DNA from 3 places in the Cytobacillus oceanisediminis genome. Region 1 is predicted to be linked to each of the others. Evidence: riboswitches for the same ligand, from Rfam matches in the RefSeq annotation. Region 1 holds a riboswitch; each other region holds the start of a gene.
The links. Region 1 has a riboswitch for glycine ahead of gcvT (glycine cleavage system aminomethyltransferase GcvT). Riboswitches for the same ligand answer to the same signal wherever they lie in the genome.
Positions count from the first base shown of each region.

Region 2: another riboswitch for glycine. It lies ahead of purU (formyltetrahydrofolate deformylase); the one in region 1 lies ahead of gcvT (glycine cleavage system aminomethyltransferase GcvT).
Region 3: another riboswitch for glycine. It lies ahead of IRB79_RS04345 (trimeric intracellular cation channel family protein); the one in region 1 lies ahead of gcvT (glycine cleavage system aminomethyltransferase GcvT).

Region 1 covers NZ_CP065511.1:4,306,557-4,311,884, reverse strand. Annotated here, with positions in the region: gene IRB79_RS21625 (YqhG family protein) at 39-833, opposite strand; gene IRB79_RS21620 (DEAD/DEAH box helicase) at 811-2,499, opposite strand; glycine riboswitch at 2,680-2,767, shown strand; gene gcvT (glycine cleavage system aminomethyltransferase GcvT) at 2,928-4,031, shown strand; gene gcvPA (aminomethyl-transferring glycine dehydrogenase subunit GcvPA) at 4,048-5,328, shown strand, end outside.
Region 2 covers NZ_CP065511.1:662,488-667,815, forward strand. Annotated here, with positions in the region: gene IRB79_RS03360 (aspartate kinase) at 1-681, shown strand, start outside; gene IRB79_RS03365 (glycosyltransferase) at 886-1,524, shown strand; gene IRB79_RS03370 (MFS transporter) at 1,660-2,847, shown strand; glycine riboswitch at 3,031-3,130, shown strand; gene purU (formyltetrahydrofolate deformylase) at 3,278-4,144, shown strand; gene IRB79_RS03380 (FbpB family small basic protein) at 4,225-4,350, shown strand; gene IRB79_RS03385 (hypothetical protein) at 4,722-5,042, opposite strand.
Region 3 covers NZ_CP065511.1:826,877-832,204, reverse strand. Annotated here, with positions in the region: gene bla (class A beta-lactamase) at 1-28, opposite strand, end outside; gene IRB79_RS04355 (BlaR1 family beta-lactam sensor/signal transducer) at 324-2,105, shown strand; gene blaI (penicillinase repressor BlaI) at 2,140-2,526, shown strand; glycine riboswitch at 2,783-2,876, shown strand; glycine riboswitch at 2,879-2,959, shown strand; gene IRB79_RS04345 (trimeric intracellular cation channel family protein) at 2,980-3,582, shown strand; gene IRB79_RS04340 (amidohydrolase) at 3,623-4,828, opposite strand; gene IRB79_RS04335 (YkvI family membrane protein) at 5,062-5,328, opposite strand, start outside.

The sequences.
Region 1 (5,328 bases):
CAAAAAACCGGCAATGTCTGCCGGTTTTTTGTGTGGTTTCATACTGCGCTGTCTGTCAGATAAAAGAGGCCTCCATTTATTATAGAGATATTAATTTTTGGCTCATATTGCTCTTGAAGGGCTGCTTTTTCGTTTTCATAGCTTTCGCCCTTTTCTTCTGCATCTTCATAAAAATGTTCAAGAAGGTTGAGATCTTTTTGCCATCGCTTACGGGCTTCATCAGCCCATAAATGTTCTTCTTGTTCAATTTCAGACTTTATGAAATTAGCTACCCTGAATACACCGCTCCCCGGCATAATGAGCGGAGACAGAGTGAAAGAGTAGTCGGGAATCTTTGGTGTAAGGCTCATGCCAAGCAATCTGTCATGAAAGCTTTCGACCATTTGCCCATTTATTAATTGGAGGCCGATGGATTTAAAGACATCTCTTTTTCGGTCGCATTGATAAGATACGCGGACGTTCATTCCCAGCCATGGCCTTAATGGAACCTGCATGCCTGGTGCCTGCCGGTGGTTTTCATATAATCGTATATAGCCTGCCAGGTTTCGGGCTGAATGAAAGATCTGGTGAAGTCTTGGGGAGCCAAAATGAATGACTTCCCCCTTAATATGCGCAGGGGCGAGCTGCTGGTTTGTAATAAGTGTAAGCTGCATGGGGTTAGGGACTCCGCCTGTTTTTTCGAGATAATGCCAATAAAAGGGGCGATTCATTAATTCCTTATCCAAATCAATCGTCAGCTGTACGGTTATATACCCCGGGCCTTTATCAATTATTTCGCATCCATTTGCGTGAAAATACCTTTCAAGGAATTTATGAATTTCCTGTTGCTGCATTCAGCCCACCTTCTTTCATATCTTCAGCAAATTGAATCATGCTCGTCAGGTTCTCCATTTTGATTCGCATTTCACCTTCTGAAGCTGATCTTCCGAAAATATCAACAAGGTGATCGTCAATACTGCCAAATTCAAGTTTTGTTAAAATATCATCCAAATCACCGATGACTTTTTCGAAAAGATGTATTTTCTCATATAAAAGCTTCATTACATGTTCTTCGACTGTATCTTTCGTGGCAAAATTATAAATCATGACATCCTTTTCCTGGCCGAGACGATGGATACGTCCAATCCTTTGTTCGAGACGCATTGGATTCCAGGGGAGATCGAAATTAATGATATGATTGCAGAATTGCAGGTTTATCCCTTCCCCGCCTGCTTCTGTTGCAATCAGGACTTGAGCTTTCTTTTGGAAAAGCTCCCTCATCCAGTCCTTTTTGCCTCTTTTAAATCCTCCCCTGAACGGCACAGATGTAATTCCATATTGTTTTAAAAACCACTGAAGATACATTTGTGTTGCTCTGTATTCAGTAAAGATTATGACCTTGTCGTTTATTGTTTGTATTAATTCCAGAGCTTTTTGAGCTTTGGAATTTTGCTGGACAGCTTCAACTTTTTTAATAAGGCATTGTATTTGTTCCTGAAAAGCTATTGAGGGCTGTTCCTGTCTTTTCAGCATATTCTGAAGGGTAAAATAGACAGCTTCCCTGCTGCTGCATGCCTCTCTTTGCAGGGTCATCACTGAAAATTGGCTGGAACTGACCCAATCACCTTCCCCTCGCAGCTCTGTTACAGCTTCATAAAGCTCGCGCTCAGCCTGCGAAAATTCAATCGGTATTGTTTCCACATGTCTTTTGGTCCATTCGATTCCTGTATCTGCCCTGCGGTTGCGGATCATGACTTTGTTTACGAGTTCTTTTAGATGTGCATCATCGTTTAAAGAACGCGAGTCCTTTTTATAATTCTCATAAAAGGCTGATTCATTGCCCAGGTGGCCGGGTTTGAGCAAGGACACAAGATTGAATATCTCACTGATGCGATTCTGAATGGGTGTTGCTGTTAAAAGGAGGCAAAACTTCTTTTTCAGGTTTTGCACAAACTCATAGTTTTTGGTTTTATTATTTTTAAGCTTGTGAGCTTCGTCTATAATGATCAGATCATAATCCAGGCTGTAGATAATGTCCCGATGGGGATTGCGTTTGGCTGTATCGATGGATGATACCACAACGTCGCATTGTTCCCATACATAGCTTTTCCGCTGTGCCACAGCCGGAATGAAAAATTTGCTGTTCAGCTCCATGGCCCACTGTGAAACGAGGGAAGCAGGAACAAGTATAAGGACTTTTTTTACGAGTCCTCTGATCATATATTCCTTTAATATCAGACCAGCTTCTATCGTTTTACCGAGACCGACTTCATCAGCAAGGATCGCTTTGCCGTTCATGCTTTCAACAACCTGCCTGGCTACTTCCAGCTGATGAGGGAGGGGAGTAAGGTTCGGCAGATGCTTTGGAGCCTGCAGGCCTTCAAAATCAGGAATAGTCGTGTGATTTTCAACCTCTACAGCCAGTTTATAAAGCTCCCAATTTCCCCATGGGCCGTCGTCATCAATTCTTTTTAAGAATTCATCCTGCCAGGCAGAATCAAAGCCAATTTGCACTGTCATAAAAACAGCTCCTTTTATCTATATAAAGATATTGCCCAAACCTCGTTAAGGTGGTACGATGTTAATAGCTTTGAAAGTTTTGAAAGTTAACACATTACATTTAGTTAACCGAAATAATGGATTCTTTATTTTTTCTGTTTGGTATAAGTATGACCAACTTGGAAAATTTTATAAATGCGAATGACAACAAGGGGAGAGACTACTTTGTAGCGCCGAAGGAGCAAGCAAAATCTGTGAATCTCTCAGGCAAAAGAACTCTTGTTTGACGCAGCTCTGGAGAGTGCTTTTAAATAAGCCACCCAAGGGGAAAGCCGGTTTCGGTAAACTTTCAGGTGCAAGGACAGAGATCTTCTCATAATTGAGGGGATACTCTGTCCTTTTTTATGTTCCTACAACAAACTTCAAAAGATTTTAAGGGGGACGAGTAAATGTCACAGTTAAAACGCACGCCTTTATTCGAGGTGTACAAAGATTACGGAGCAAAAACCATCGACTTCGGAGGCTGGGACCTTCCTGTTCAATTTTCAAGCATTAAAGAAGAACATGAAGCAGTCCGTACAAAAGCCGGCCTTTTTGATGTATCCCATATGGGTGAAATCGAAGTGAAGGGGACGGACAGCCTTAAATACCTTCAAAAAATGATGACGAACGATATTTCCAAATTAAAGAACTCAGGTGCTCAATATACAGCCATGTGTTATGAGAATGGCGGAACTGTTGATGATTTACTTGTCTATAAAATAGAGGATGACCACTATTTGCTGGTTGTAAATGCTTCCAATATTGAAAAGGACTTCAACTGGCTTGAGGACCATGCTGAAGGGAATGTGGAATTGAAAAACCTTTCTGAAGATATGGCACAGCTGGCAATTCAGGGGCCGCTTGCAGAAAAAGTGCTCCAAAAGCTTGCTGGCACGAACCTGTCGGATATAGGATTTTTCAAATTTCAGCAGGATGTCGATCTGAATGGCAAGAAAGCGCTCGTCTCCAGAACAGGATATACAGGAGAAGACGGATTTGAAGTTTACTGTGATGCCAAGGATGCAGCCGCATTATGGAATGAAATCCTTGAAGCAGGCAAAGAAGAAGGCGTGCTCCCATGCGGACTTGGCGCAAGGGATACACTTCGCTTTGAAGCCAACCTGGCACTCTATGGCCAGGAGCTCTCACCTGATATCACACCGCTTGAGGCAGGAATCGGCTTTGCTGTAAAAGTCAATAAAGAAGCTGACTTTATCGGCAAAGAAGTGCTTAAGAATCAAAAAGAAAATGGGGTTCCGCGCAAGCTGGCTGGAATTGAAATGATTGACCGCGGCATTCCGCGCCATGGCTATCCTGTATATAAAGGGGAAGAACTGATCGGGGAAGTGACAACAGGCACTCAATCGCCGACATTAAAAAAGAACATTGGCCTTGTCCTTATCAAGAAAGAGCATGCGGGTCCGGGAACTGAATTAGAAGTGGAAATTCGCGGCAAACGACTGAAGGCTAAGATTGCAGCAACACCTTTTTATAAAAGAGAAAAGAACTAACCGGGGGGAGAAAATGATGAAACATCGCTATTTACCGATGACAGAGTCTGACCAGAAAGCAATGTTTGAAAAAATCGGCGTCAGTTCTGTGGAAGAACTATTCAGTGATATTCCCGAAAGTGTAAGATTTAAGGGCGAATATAAAATCAAGCCGGCAAAATCAGAGACAGCCTTACTGAAAGAGCTTACTAAAATGGCTCAGAAAAATGCTGATCTTCGCACAAATACATCTTTCCTTGGTGCGGGTGTTTATGATCATTACATGCCAATCATTGTTGATCATGTTTTATCCCGTTCAGAGTTTTATACGGCCTATACTCCTTACCAGCCGGAAATTTCCCAGGGTGAGCTCCAGGCAATCTTTGAATTCCAGACAATGATCTGTGAGTTAACAGGAATGGATGTTGCCAACTCATCCATGTATGATGGCGGAACAGCACTTGCCGAAGCAGCCATGCTAAGCGCAGGCAGCACACGCCGCAAGAAGATACTTATCTCAAGCGCAGTTCATCCTGAATCTAAAGAAGTAGTCAAGACATACGCAAAGGGCCAGTATATTGAAGTGATTGAAATCCCTCATAAAGACGGCATCACAGATCTTGAAGCTCTAAATGGACTGATTGGCGATGACATCGCAGCTGTCATTGTACAGTATCCTAACTTTTTTGGCAGAGTCGAGCCTTTAAAAGAGCTTGAGGAAATTATTCATGCCCATAAATCCATGTTTGTTGTTTCAAGCAACCCGCTTGCTCTTGGCGCACTGACACCTCCGGGTAAATTCGGAACTGACATTGTAGCAGGAGATGCCCAGGTTTTCGGAATTCCTACAGCTTTCGGAGGCCCGCATTGCGGATATTTTGCCGTAACATCCAAGCTGATGAGAAAAGTGCCGGGACGTCTTGTCGGACAAACGGTAGACGACCAGGGGCGCCGCGGCTTCGTGCTTACTCTTCAGGCACGTGAACAGCATATCCGCCGCGATAAGGCAACTTCCAATATTTGTTCCAATCAGGCTCTAAACGCACTAGCGGCATCTGTAGCGATGACTGCTCTTGGCAAGAAGGGCGTAAAGGATATGGCAGCTGCCAACATGCAAAAAGCCCATTATGCAAAACAGCAATTCAGGGCTGCCGGCTTTGAAGTTCCATTCGAAGGCCCTTCATTTAATGAATTTGTCATCAAGCTGAATAAGCCTGTTAAAGAAGTAAATCAAAAGCTTCTTGAGAAGGACATTATTGGAGGCTACGATTTGGGCAGAGATTATGCTGACCTGAAAAATCATATGCTTGTTGCTGTA
Region 2 (5,328 bases), 1.7 Mb from region 1:
CCATTTATTGTGGAAAGGCCTAAAGAAATCAAAGAACTGACATACCGCGAAATGCGGGAGCTTTCCTATGCAGGCTTTACAGTCCTGCATGATGAAGCGCTTGTGCCGGCATTCAGGGCTGGAATTCCTGTGCAGATTAAAAATACGAATAATCCATCTGCTCCTGGCACCAGGATTGTGAACGAGCGCGATAATACAAACGGACCTGTGATCGGGATTGCCAGTGATCAGGGATTCTGCAGCATATACGTCGGCAAATACTTAATGAACAGGGAAGTCGGCTTCGGGAGGAAGCTGCTGACCATTTTGGAAGAGTATGGCCTCAGCTATGAGCATACGCCGTCAGGAATTGATGACATCTCCATTATTCTGCGGGAAAACCAATTTACTGATGGTATGGAGGAAGAAATACTGAGCCGCATTCAACATGAACTTCACGCGGATGAGGTGAAAATCCAGCACAGCCTGTCGCTTATCATGGTGGTTGGTGAGGGGATGCGCCAAAACATCGGAACAATGGCGCGCGCCTCCAAAGCCCTCGCTAAAGCGAAAGTAAATATGGAAATGATCAATCAGGGCTCATCTGAAGTGAGCATGATGTTTGGCGTACAGGCAGTGGATGAAAAACGCGCGGTACAGGCGCTTTACAATGAGTTCTTTGCTGCGGCAGCAGTGGTGTGATAATTATACAATATCCGAAAGTAAATATGCTTTATATGCAAATAAGTACAATAAAATTCCTATTACAGCAAGATAAGGTAAATAAATCAAACGTTTGATTGAAAAGCTGGAGGCATAAACCTCGAGCTTTATTTTTTTGAATGAAAAATCTTAAGATAATCAAAATAAGAAGGAAACTTTTTCAATATGGAAGGAGAAAAGGATATGAAGAAATTACTGATCTTATTAATAATGCTGCTGATGCCGCTGAATATGCTGGCAGCCCCGGGCAATGCAGCTGCACAGAAACCGTGTATCACCCAATCAGAGGTTAAGTTTGAAAATGAATTCCGCAGATTATGGATCGACCATGTATTATGGACAAGCAATTATATTACAAGTGCTACAACAGCCGGGGCAGAGGATCAGAAGCAGGTTCTGGCAAGGCTCTTGAAAAAACAGGAGGACATCGGCAATTCGATAAAGCCCTATTATGGAGATGCTGCAGGAAATAAGCTTACAGAGCTGCTTAAGGAGCATATCGTTATTGCAGGAGATATTGTTGAAGCTGCCAAGAGCGGGCAAGGCGCCAAAGTGAATCAGCTGAACAAAGAATGGTATCGCAATGCCGATGATATCGCTGCTTTTCTAAGCGAAGCCAATCCTAATTTAAAAAATGAAGATGTAAAAAAATTGCTATACACGCATCTTGAATTAGTGACGGATGATTTAACAGCAAGCCTGGTTAAGGATTGGGATGCAAGAATTGTTTCGATTGATGATGGAATAACGCATATTATCATGATGGCAGATGCCATTTCTGATGCGGTTGTGAAGCAATTCCCGGACAAATTTAAAGGGTAAATACAAGGGGCTTCAGCACATGCTGGAGCTTCTCTTTTTTTTCCTTTGACAAAGCAGCCCGTCTCATTATAAGCTATTTAGCGTGCCGAAAAAAATAATGTAAATTTTTCACATATAGAAGGAGGGGTATCCGCTATGTCAGGGGATCAAAAGAAAAAGATGATCATATTGATGATCAATATGTTTATTGCGATCGGAAGCTTTGGGATTATCATTCCGATTTTGCCGGCTTATTTGGAATCCATTAATCAGGGGGGAACGGCAGCAGGCCTGATGATTGCCATTTTTGCGGGTGCCCAGCTGATTTTTTCTCCCATTGCGGGGAAATGGGCTGACCAGTACGGACGCAGAAAGATGATTATTTACGGGTTAGCTGGTCTGACTTTATCCATGCTTGTCTTTTATGCAGTAGATTCCATTTGGCTGCTTTACTTTTCACGTGTCATTGGAGGCATTGGGGCAGCCTTGCTGATTCCAGCTATTTTTGCTTACATTGCAGATATTACTACCATGGAGCAGCGTGCAAAAGGAAATGGCCTTGTCTCAGCTGCGATGTCACTTGGAATTGTTGTTGGACCTGGAATTGGCGGATTTTTGGCAGACTTCGGCTTGAAAATGCCATTTCTGATTTCAGCACTTGTATCTCTAGTGGCTGTTATTTTTTCAATTGTGCTCCTCAAAGAAAGCAGCACATTGCAGACCGTGCCAGGAGAGATGCCTGAAGAGGAACCAATGGTCAAGAAGCTGGCAATGTCTGTTAAGAAGCCTTATTTTATTCCGCTTGTCATTACATTGGTGATGAGCTTTGGGCTAATGGCGTATGAATCTGTGCTGGGGCTGTACCTTGATAATGAGTTTGCTGCTACTCCCCAGGAAATTGCCATTATGGTGACTTCAACGGGGGTCATTAGTGTAATTGTTCAGTTATTTGTAGTTGATCGGGTGGTTAATAAATTCGGAGAAGGAAAGGTATTGAATATCTTTTTAGCTGTTGCAGCGTCAGGATTCCTTGTCTCGCTGTTTGCAGGCAGCTATGCGCTTTTCTTCGTTATTTCGCTGATCATTTTCCTTGCTACTTCCATCCTGCGTCCGGTTTTAACCACGCTAATCTCAAAAATGGCCGGCAATGAGCAGGGATTTGCGATGGGTATGAACAATGCTTATATGAGTATTGGAAACGTGCTTGGGCCAACGATTGCCGGTGTACTTTACGATGTGCGGATTACCTATCCGTTTGTTCTCGGTCTGGCCTTATTGATCGTTACATTGTTTATCACGATTGCTTGGCAAAAAAAGGAGCCGAAACCGAAAGCGGCTGTATAGAAAACGGCTTGGAGACATTGTCTTCAGGCTTTTTTTTTCCGCCCTTTATTCAAAAGCAAATTATTAATCGGAATTTAAAGAAAATAGTTGGTTATAATTGTGGCAATTTTGTGAAAGAAACGCAGTTCGATTGACACGGTTTAAATAATGTATTATTCTGAAAATAACAAAAATATTGAGCGAATGACGGCTGCGGGAGAGAGCATTCAATAGCCACCGAAGGAGCAAGCTTCAAAAATACCCTTGAAGCCAATCTCTCAGGTAGACAGACCGCAGTCAGACGCATCTCTGGAGAGCGCGCAGGAATCTTGCGACACCAAAGGGGTCAAACTCTCAGGTAAAAGGACAGAGAAGGGGGATGAAGAAGCCGCCTTTTTCTGTCCTTTTTATATGGATGGCAGCTTCGGGAAATGCAGATGGAGGAATCTATATGAATACAAATATCAACGCAAACCGGGCGACATTGCTGATATCCTGTCCTGAGAGGCCAGGCATTATCTCCACAGTCTCCAATTTCCTGCTGGAGCATAAGGCTAACATTGTCCATTTTGACCAGCACACAACCGATCCGCTGGCAGGCATCTTCTTTATGCGGATTGAATTCGATATGAATCATTTTGATGAGTCCTTTTCAAAACTGAAAGAGGATCTGCCTGAAATGGCCAGGGAATACTCAATGGAGTGGAAGCTGAGCGGCAAAGGCGAGCGCAAGCGGATGGCCATATTTGTTTCTAAGATGGATCACTGTCTGCTGGAGCTGCTATGGCGCTGGAAGTCGAAGGAGCTTGAAGTGGATATTCCCTTGGTGATCAGCAATCATCCCGACATGAGGGAAGTGGTGGAGGGTTTTGGAATACCTTATCATCATGTTCCGATTACACCTGACACTAAAGCTGAAGCCGAGCAAAAGTCGGTGGAGCTGCTGGATGGAAAAGTGGATTTCATTGTACTGGCGAGATATATGCAGATTCTTTCGCCGAGCTTTATTTCCAAATATCCAAATAGGATTATCAATATCCATCATAGCTTTCTGCCAGCCTTCGTGGGAGCCAATCCTTATGCACGGGCGTTTAACCGCGGAGTCAAGCTGATTGGGGCAACAGCTCATTATGTAACGAATGATTTGGATGAAGGCCCGATCATTGAGCAGGATGTCCAGCGGGTTAATCACCGCCACACTGCACAGGATCTCAAAATTGCAGGACGTCATGTGGAAAGACAGGTTCTAGCCCAGGCAGTCGCCTGGCATGTGGAAGACAAAGTTATTGTGCATGGAAATAAGACGATTGTATTTTAGGTGACAGACAACATGCTCTGTCAAAAAAAAAGATCCAGCATCCAAGAGTTTACGAACATCGTGAGAGAAGGTGAGCAGAAATGAAAAAGAAAAAATTATCAATGATTGAAATGATTAAGGCAAATAAAGAAGAGCTTTTAAAAGATAGCCGTGAGCTTGAAAAGATCGAAAAGAAGATAGACGATAAATATGCAAAAGCACATTAAGAATGAACACCCAGCCTGGGAATAAAACAGGCCGGGTGTTTTTTTATGAGCTGAGTTAAAAAGTGAAAATGGCGGGAGATGTATTGAGGATTAGTGCCTGCGGGAAGAGCAGGGAATGAACGAAGGGAGCTAATGAGGGGACGAAGGGAACTAATGCAGATAAGTAGTTCCTGTTGATAGAAAAAACTAAAAACACCCAGGGAGTCCCTGGGCGCCAACTTCTTATTTTTGTCTAAAGAAATCTGTGAAAGCATGATACATTTCCATTCCCTGATAAAAGAACAGGCTGGAAGCTGTTAATGAAAATAACCCAATCATTAAGAATCGAATCCACATTATTCGTTTCCTCCTTTAATTGTTTTGTTGGACAATTAAGGAGTGTGGATTACATAATTCGCCTCGTAGAAGATGGGAGTATAGAATATCCTTTTCCTGCGGGCGATGATGTGCAGGGCACTGTATATAAAAAGGATAATGGTTAGGATTGTGATGGCTAAAGAAATCATATCCTGTGTAAAGATATGTTTTTTAGGATCATCTTTTAATAGGAAACTCTCGGTAAAGTCCGAAACAGTTACCGCTTTGCTTTGGTCCATTGGAATATCATTAAAATGGACACCAGGGTACTGGGTGATGAGGAAGGTTAAAAATACAGACAGCATTAAAAATGGCATTAACTTCATTTTTTTCATTCCCTCACCCCTTTTCAAGATTATAACTATCATCATAACCACTATTTATAGATTAGTAAACTAAAAGATTTTGACAGGATTCGTTAATATTCTATGTATATATTGTAAAAATAGTTGGGACAAATGATACAGGGGTACAAAGGCATTTTGGCTGCAAGTCTGGATTATAGGTTGAATGAATAACCAAATCCTTACAAAAGTCCTGATAAAATAGGCAGAGGTATTGTCATTCTCCTTTACACATCTTCATATTGCTTTAAAAAAAGCCTCTTATAATCAAATGTGA
Region 3 (5,328 bases), 1.9 Mb from region 1:
AACTGAATAACCAGACTGCTTTTAACATATTCCTGCTAGTAATCGATTGATATCGTTTCCTCAATTTTATTACCTCTTTCCTTATTAATTTTGAACATATATTTCAACTTTATTTTTAAACACCCCCATATAGACTACAGGTGTAATACAATACTACATTTGTAGTCCATGTTTGTCAACCGCTCATAAAAACCCTTGATATTATGGTGTTTCACAAGATCTCCCTGATTTGATAAAGTAAAAATAGGATGCTAGAATGGTTCGTATTCTTTTTTTCTAAGGGATTGAAACTAGATGTCAAATATTGCGAGGAAGGTCTGAGGATGATCACAAGCTCACAGTTCTTATCTGTTTTTTTGGAATGTCTGCTGGTGTCTTCTTTTACAATCGGAGTCATTCTTCTGTTAAAAAACATTTTTAAGAAACATTTAACAGCACAAGCTCACTATAATCTTTGGTTTCTATTATTGCTTGCTTTACCACTGCCTCTTATTCCAATACAACTCATGCCTTTTTCCGATTCATTTTCCTTTTGGAATAGCAAGAGCAGCGTCCAATCCCAAATTGCACCATCTGCGGAGAGTCCTTTAAGGCAAAATAATTGGATGGAAGACATAGCCGTTTCGGTGGAACGCTACGACTTAACATTAATAAATAATGCTTTATTCTATATTTGGATTTCGGGGGTGGCTGTTTTAGCTGTATTTACGCTGATCGCAAGGCTTAAGATCAGTAAAATAAAGAAACATACAAACAGCCTGAGAAATAACGGGCTTTTATCATTATTCGAACACTGCAAACACAAACTGAAGATTTCTAGGAGTATTATTGTTGGAGAGTCATCTCTCGTTAAAACCCCAATGACGTTTGGATTTTTTAAGACTTATGTGGTGCTTCCCCGCCATTTTGACAAGTGGCTTTCTGAAAAGGATATAGAATATATCTTTTTACATGAACTGAACCACTATAAAAATAAAGATGTTGCAGTCAATTATTTAATCGTGATTTTTCAAATACTATATTGGTTTAATCCTCTAGTTTGGCTAGCTTTTAGGAGAATGAGGCTGGATCGCGAAATTGCCTGTGATGCGGCGGTTTTAAATTCTTTGGATGAGCAGTCTTATATGGAGTATGGCAACAGCATTATTCATTTTGCCCATAAAGCCTCAAGGGCAGTGACAGTCGATTTGGCAGACCATTTAAACGGGTCAAAGAAACAAATCAAAACGAGAATTGAAAAAATTGCCTGTTTTAAGTCGGAATCAAAACTGCTGAGATGGAAAAGTGCGGTTATAATCATTTTGGCGGGGATATTTATTGCAGGCCAGGCTCCATTTATATCAGTAATGGCTCATGAAGATGGCAGCTATAAATTCAAGGATGATAACATTATATATGAGGATTTAGGTGATTATTTTGCAGGATATAATGGAAGTTTTGTATTGTATGATAAAGAAGCAGACCACTATCTTATTCATAATAAAAAACAAAGCATATTAAGGGTTTCACCAAATTCTACTTATAAAATTTATAGTGCTCTGCTTGGTTTAGAGTCAGGCACCATAACGGATGAAAACTCCTTGGCCAAATGGAACGGACTTAAATATCCTATTGATTCCTGGAATGCGGATCAGAATTTAACTTCGGCAATAAAAAATTCCGTTACATGGTATTTTCAGACGTTAGACAAGCAGGCTCATCCCGGTACGATTCAAACTTTTCTAGACCGAATCAGGTACGGGAATCGCGATCTATCTGGTGGAATAGACGAATATTGGCTGGAATCTTCCCTTAAAATTTCTCCAGTGGAACAAGTTCAGCTGCTAAAAAAATTTTATGCCAACGAATTTGGTTTTAAAGAAAAGAATATCCAAACGGTGAAAGATTCCATTAAACTAGAAGGAAAAGAAGGGGCCCTCCTTTCAGGAAAAACAGGTACAGGCACTGTAAATGGAAAAAACATCAATGGATGGTTCATCGGTTATGTTGAGTCAGAGCAGGACACATACTTTTTTGCAACGAATATACAGAATGAAGATAACTCCAATGGAAGTAAAGCAGCTGAAATTACATTATCCATTTTGAAGAAAAAAGGTATTTATTAATTCGTTCATCTCATTAAAGAAGGAGGGCGGTAATATGACTGATAGGATTCCCAGCATTTCAGAATCCGAGTGGGAAGTCATGACAGTCCTTTGGCACGGCGCACCCAAAACGGCTAATGAAGTCATTCTATCCTTACAAGAGTGCACAGACTGGAAGCCCAAAACAATCCGTACTCTTCTGGACAGGCTTGTCCAAAAGAATGTAGTGGGCGTAAATAAAAACCAGAGAATCTATACCTTTTTCCCGTTATATTCACAGGATGAATGCCAGCGGGCAGAAGCTCAATCCTTTATCAAGCGAATCTATGGCGGAACGGTGAAATCCATGCTAGTCCAATTCATCCAGGAAGACTCCCTGTCTGATGAGGAAATTAACGAACTGCGGACGATTTTGGCAAAGAAACAAAAGAAGGATGAATAACCTTCATGCGAGATCCTCTACAATTGTAGGGGTTTTTAGCGTTCACTTCTTTGACGCACCCAAAAGCAGCGACTGCCCCTGCTTCATTTCCGCTTTAATACAATGGTGGCACCAATCCCTACAAGCAGAATTATGCACGCCATAGCACCAGGGGATCATGTTCAGTTCCCCCTTTTCAAACTTCCACTTAGACATTTTAATTGACTGTCCAAGCCTCTGCTCTATACTTTATAATTATAAAAACAAATACTAGCGAATGACTGCTGCGGGAGAGAACGTATTGTACGTCACCGAAGGGGCAAATCTATAGGAAAGATGAATCTCTCAGGTAAGAAGACTGCTGCGGGACGCTTCTCTGGAGAGCGTATCACGCACCCACGGGGCAGGCCTTTTAATATAGAATAGGTAAACCTCTCAGGTACAAGGACAGAGATACTTGATTAGGGGGATTGTATGGTTTGGGATGTATTGAACGTGATTGGAACCATTGCATTTGCAATGAGCGGGGCAGTCGTTGCACTGGAAGTAAAATACGACATTATGGGCGCCTATGTTTTGGGGTTAATTACAGCATTTGGAGGCGGGGCTATCAGAAACCTTCTTACTGGCATTCCGATCATAGAATTATGGCAGCAAACGACTCTTTTTATCGTTGCCCTTATTACCATCAGCATTGTCATCATATTGCCAAGCAGCGCAGTTCAGCTTTTGACGAAATGGAGTATTTTTGACTCAATTGGCTTGTCAGCGTTTGCTGTTCAGGGAGCTATGTATGCACAATCAATTGATTTACCCTTATTTGCTGTTATGTTCTCAGCTGCCATAACCGGTGCCGGCGGAGGAATGATCCGCGATGTGCTGGCTCAGCGAAAGCCCATTGTTTTACGTGATGAAGTATATCTTTTATGGGCCATCTTTGCGGGGTTTATTATAGGCCTTGATTGGCTATCAAAGTCTTATCATTTCTATATTCTTTTTACTGTTACTTTAATGCTGCGAGGAATTTCGCATCATTACAGCTGGAGATTGCCTATCAAATCTATTCAAAAACAATAAGAAGTTAAAAGCGAATTCCTTTAAACATAAAAAGCTCACATCAGCGTGAGCTTTTGTTTTCTTTTTTATTAAAATAATGGCAAACAACATATCCCACTGATTTTGCGGCAACAAGCATCGAACCCTCATCGATATCAAATTTAGGGTGGTGATTGAAGTATGGTTCTTCTGTTCCCTTTGGCGTGCACCCAATATAAAAATAACAGCCAGGGACCTTCTCCAAATAATACGCAAAATCGTCCGATGGTGCCATTTTAGGAAATTCCTTTATCTCGATAATGTCTTTATCCCCGGCTGCTGAAAGCGTATCCGCGACAAACCTTGTCAATTCAGGATCATTATACAGCGGCGGATAGTCGGGTTCATACGTTAGCTCACAGCTTACACCAAATAACTCCTCAAGACCATTTACAATGCGGTGAATTTCTCTATTCATCACATCCTTTGTTTCATCATTGGAATAGCGTACATCCCCCTCAATTTCGATATGATCCTTGATCACATTAAAACTCCCTTTACCATCAAATGAACCAATTGTCACTACACCGGCATGAAACGGATCCACTCTGCGGCTCACAACTGTTTGGATAGCTGTTACAAAATAAGCGCCTGCCACAATAGCATCGTTGGCCTTATGCGGAGAGGAACCGTGTCCGCCGCTTGCCTGCACTCTAAGTTTAAAATAAGCGCGGCCATTAAAGGAATATCCGCTGTGATAGCCAACAGTTCCAGCAGGGGCGATCGGCAAAACATGTATGCCAAAAATTGCATGGACATCAGCGAGAAATCCTTCCTCAACAATGCTTTTTGCTCCGCCTGGAGGCTCTTCTTCCGCATGCTGATGGATTATTTTCACGGTGCCATGGATCTTATCTTTTAATTGGATTAAACAGTCAGCCAAAACCATAAGGTATGCTGTATGTGCATCATGGCCGCAAGCATGCATGATACCTTCCTTTTTTGACTTAAACGGAACATCCAGTTCTTCTTTAATAGGAAGCGCATCAAAATCAGCCCGAAGTGCCACGGTTTTTCCCAGGTTACCACCTTCAATAGTGACAACAATGCCATATCCATTCCCTGCATTCGTTATAAGATCAACATCTTTCCCTCTGTAAAAATCAGCGATATAGGCTGCCGTTTTTTCCTCTTTAAATGAAAGCTCAGGATTCTGATGTAAATAACGGCGTATCTTAAGCATCTCTTCTTCTCGTTCTTCAAGCATTTTCATTAATTCTTCAATCATTAAAATCATCTCCTATCCTACTTTGACCAGAAAAGAACCTCACTAAACACCAAAGTTCTTGAGACACTATTTATATCATTCGTACACAGCTGACATTCTAAAACTGCCGGAACAAGAAGGCTGCCAGGAATTCAGATCGTTCACCAATGTCTTTAATAATCAAATTAAAAAAGAAGGAGAGCACAGTGCACATCCACGCTCTCCTTCTCCATTATTCTCTGTTTTATTGGCATCTAGCTGTTCACTATTTTTTTAGGATATTCTTCGCCATCTCCGTATCCTTCTTTTTCAATCCTTTTCATTCTAAGTGGAGCGTAAAATAATACAGCAATTAGGACCAATCCAAGATAACCAATTAGCGGGTAGAAGTAGCTAACAAGATCAGTAAAACCTATGAAGCTTGCTGCAAATGCTACAATCATGGTTCCCGCGAATAACCTTTTAAAATGTGCGGAATCAACCTTGGAAAACCGGGCCACAAAAGAGAAAAACATGCTTAT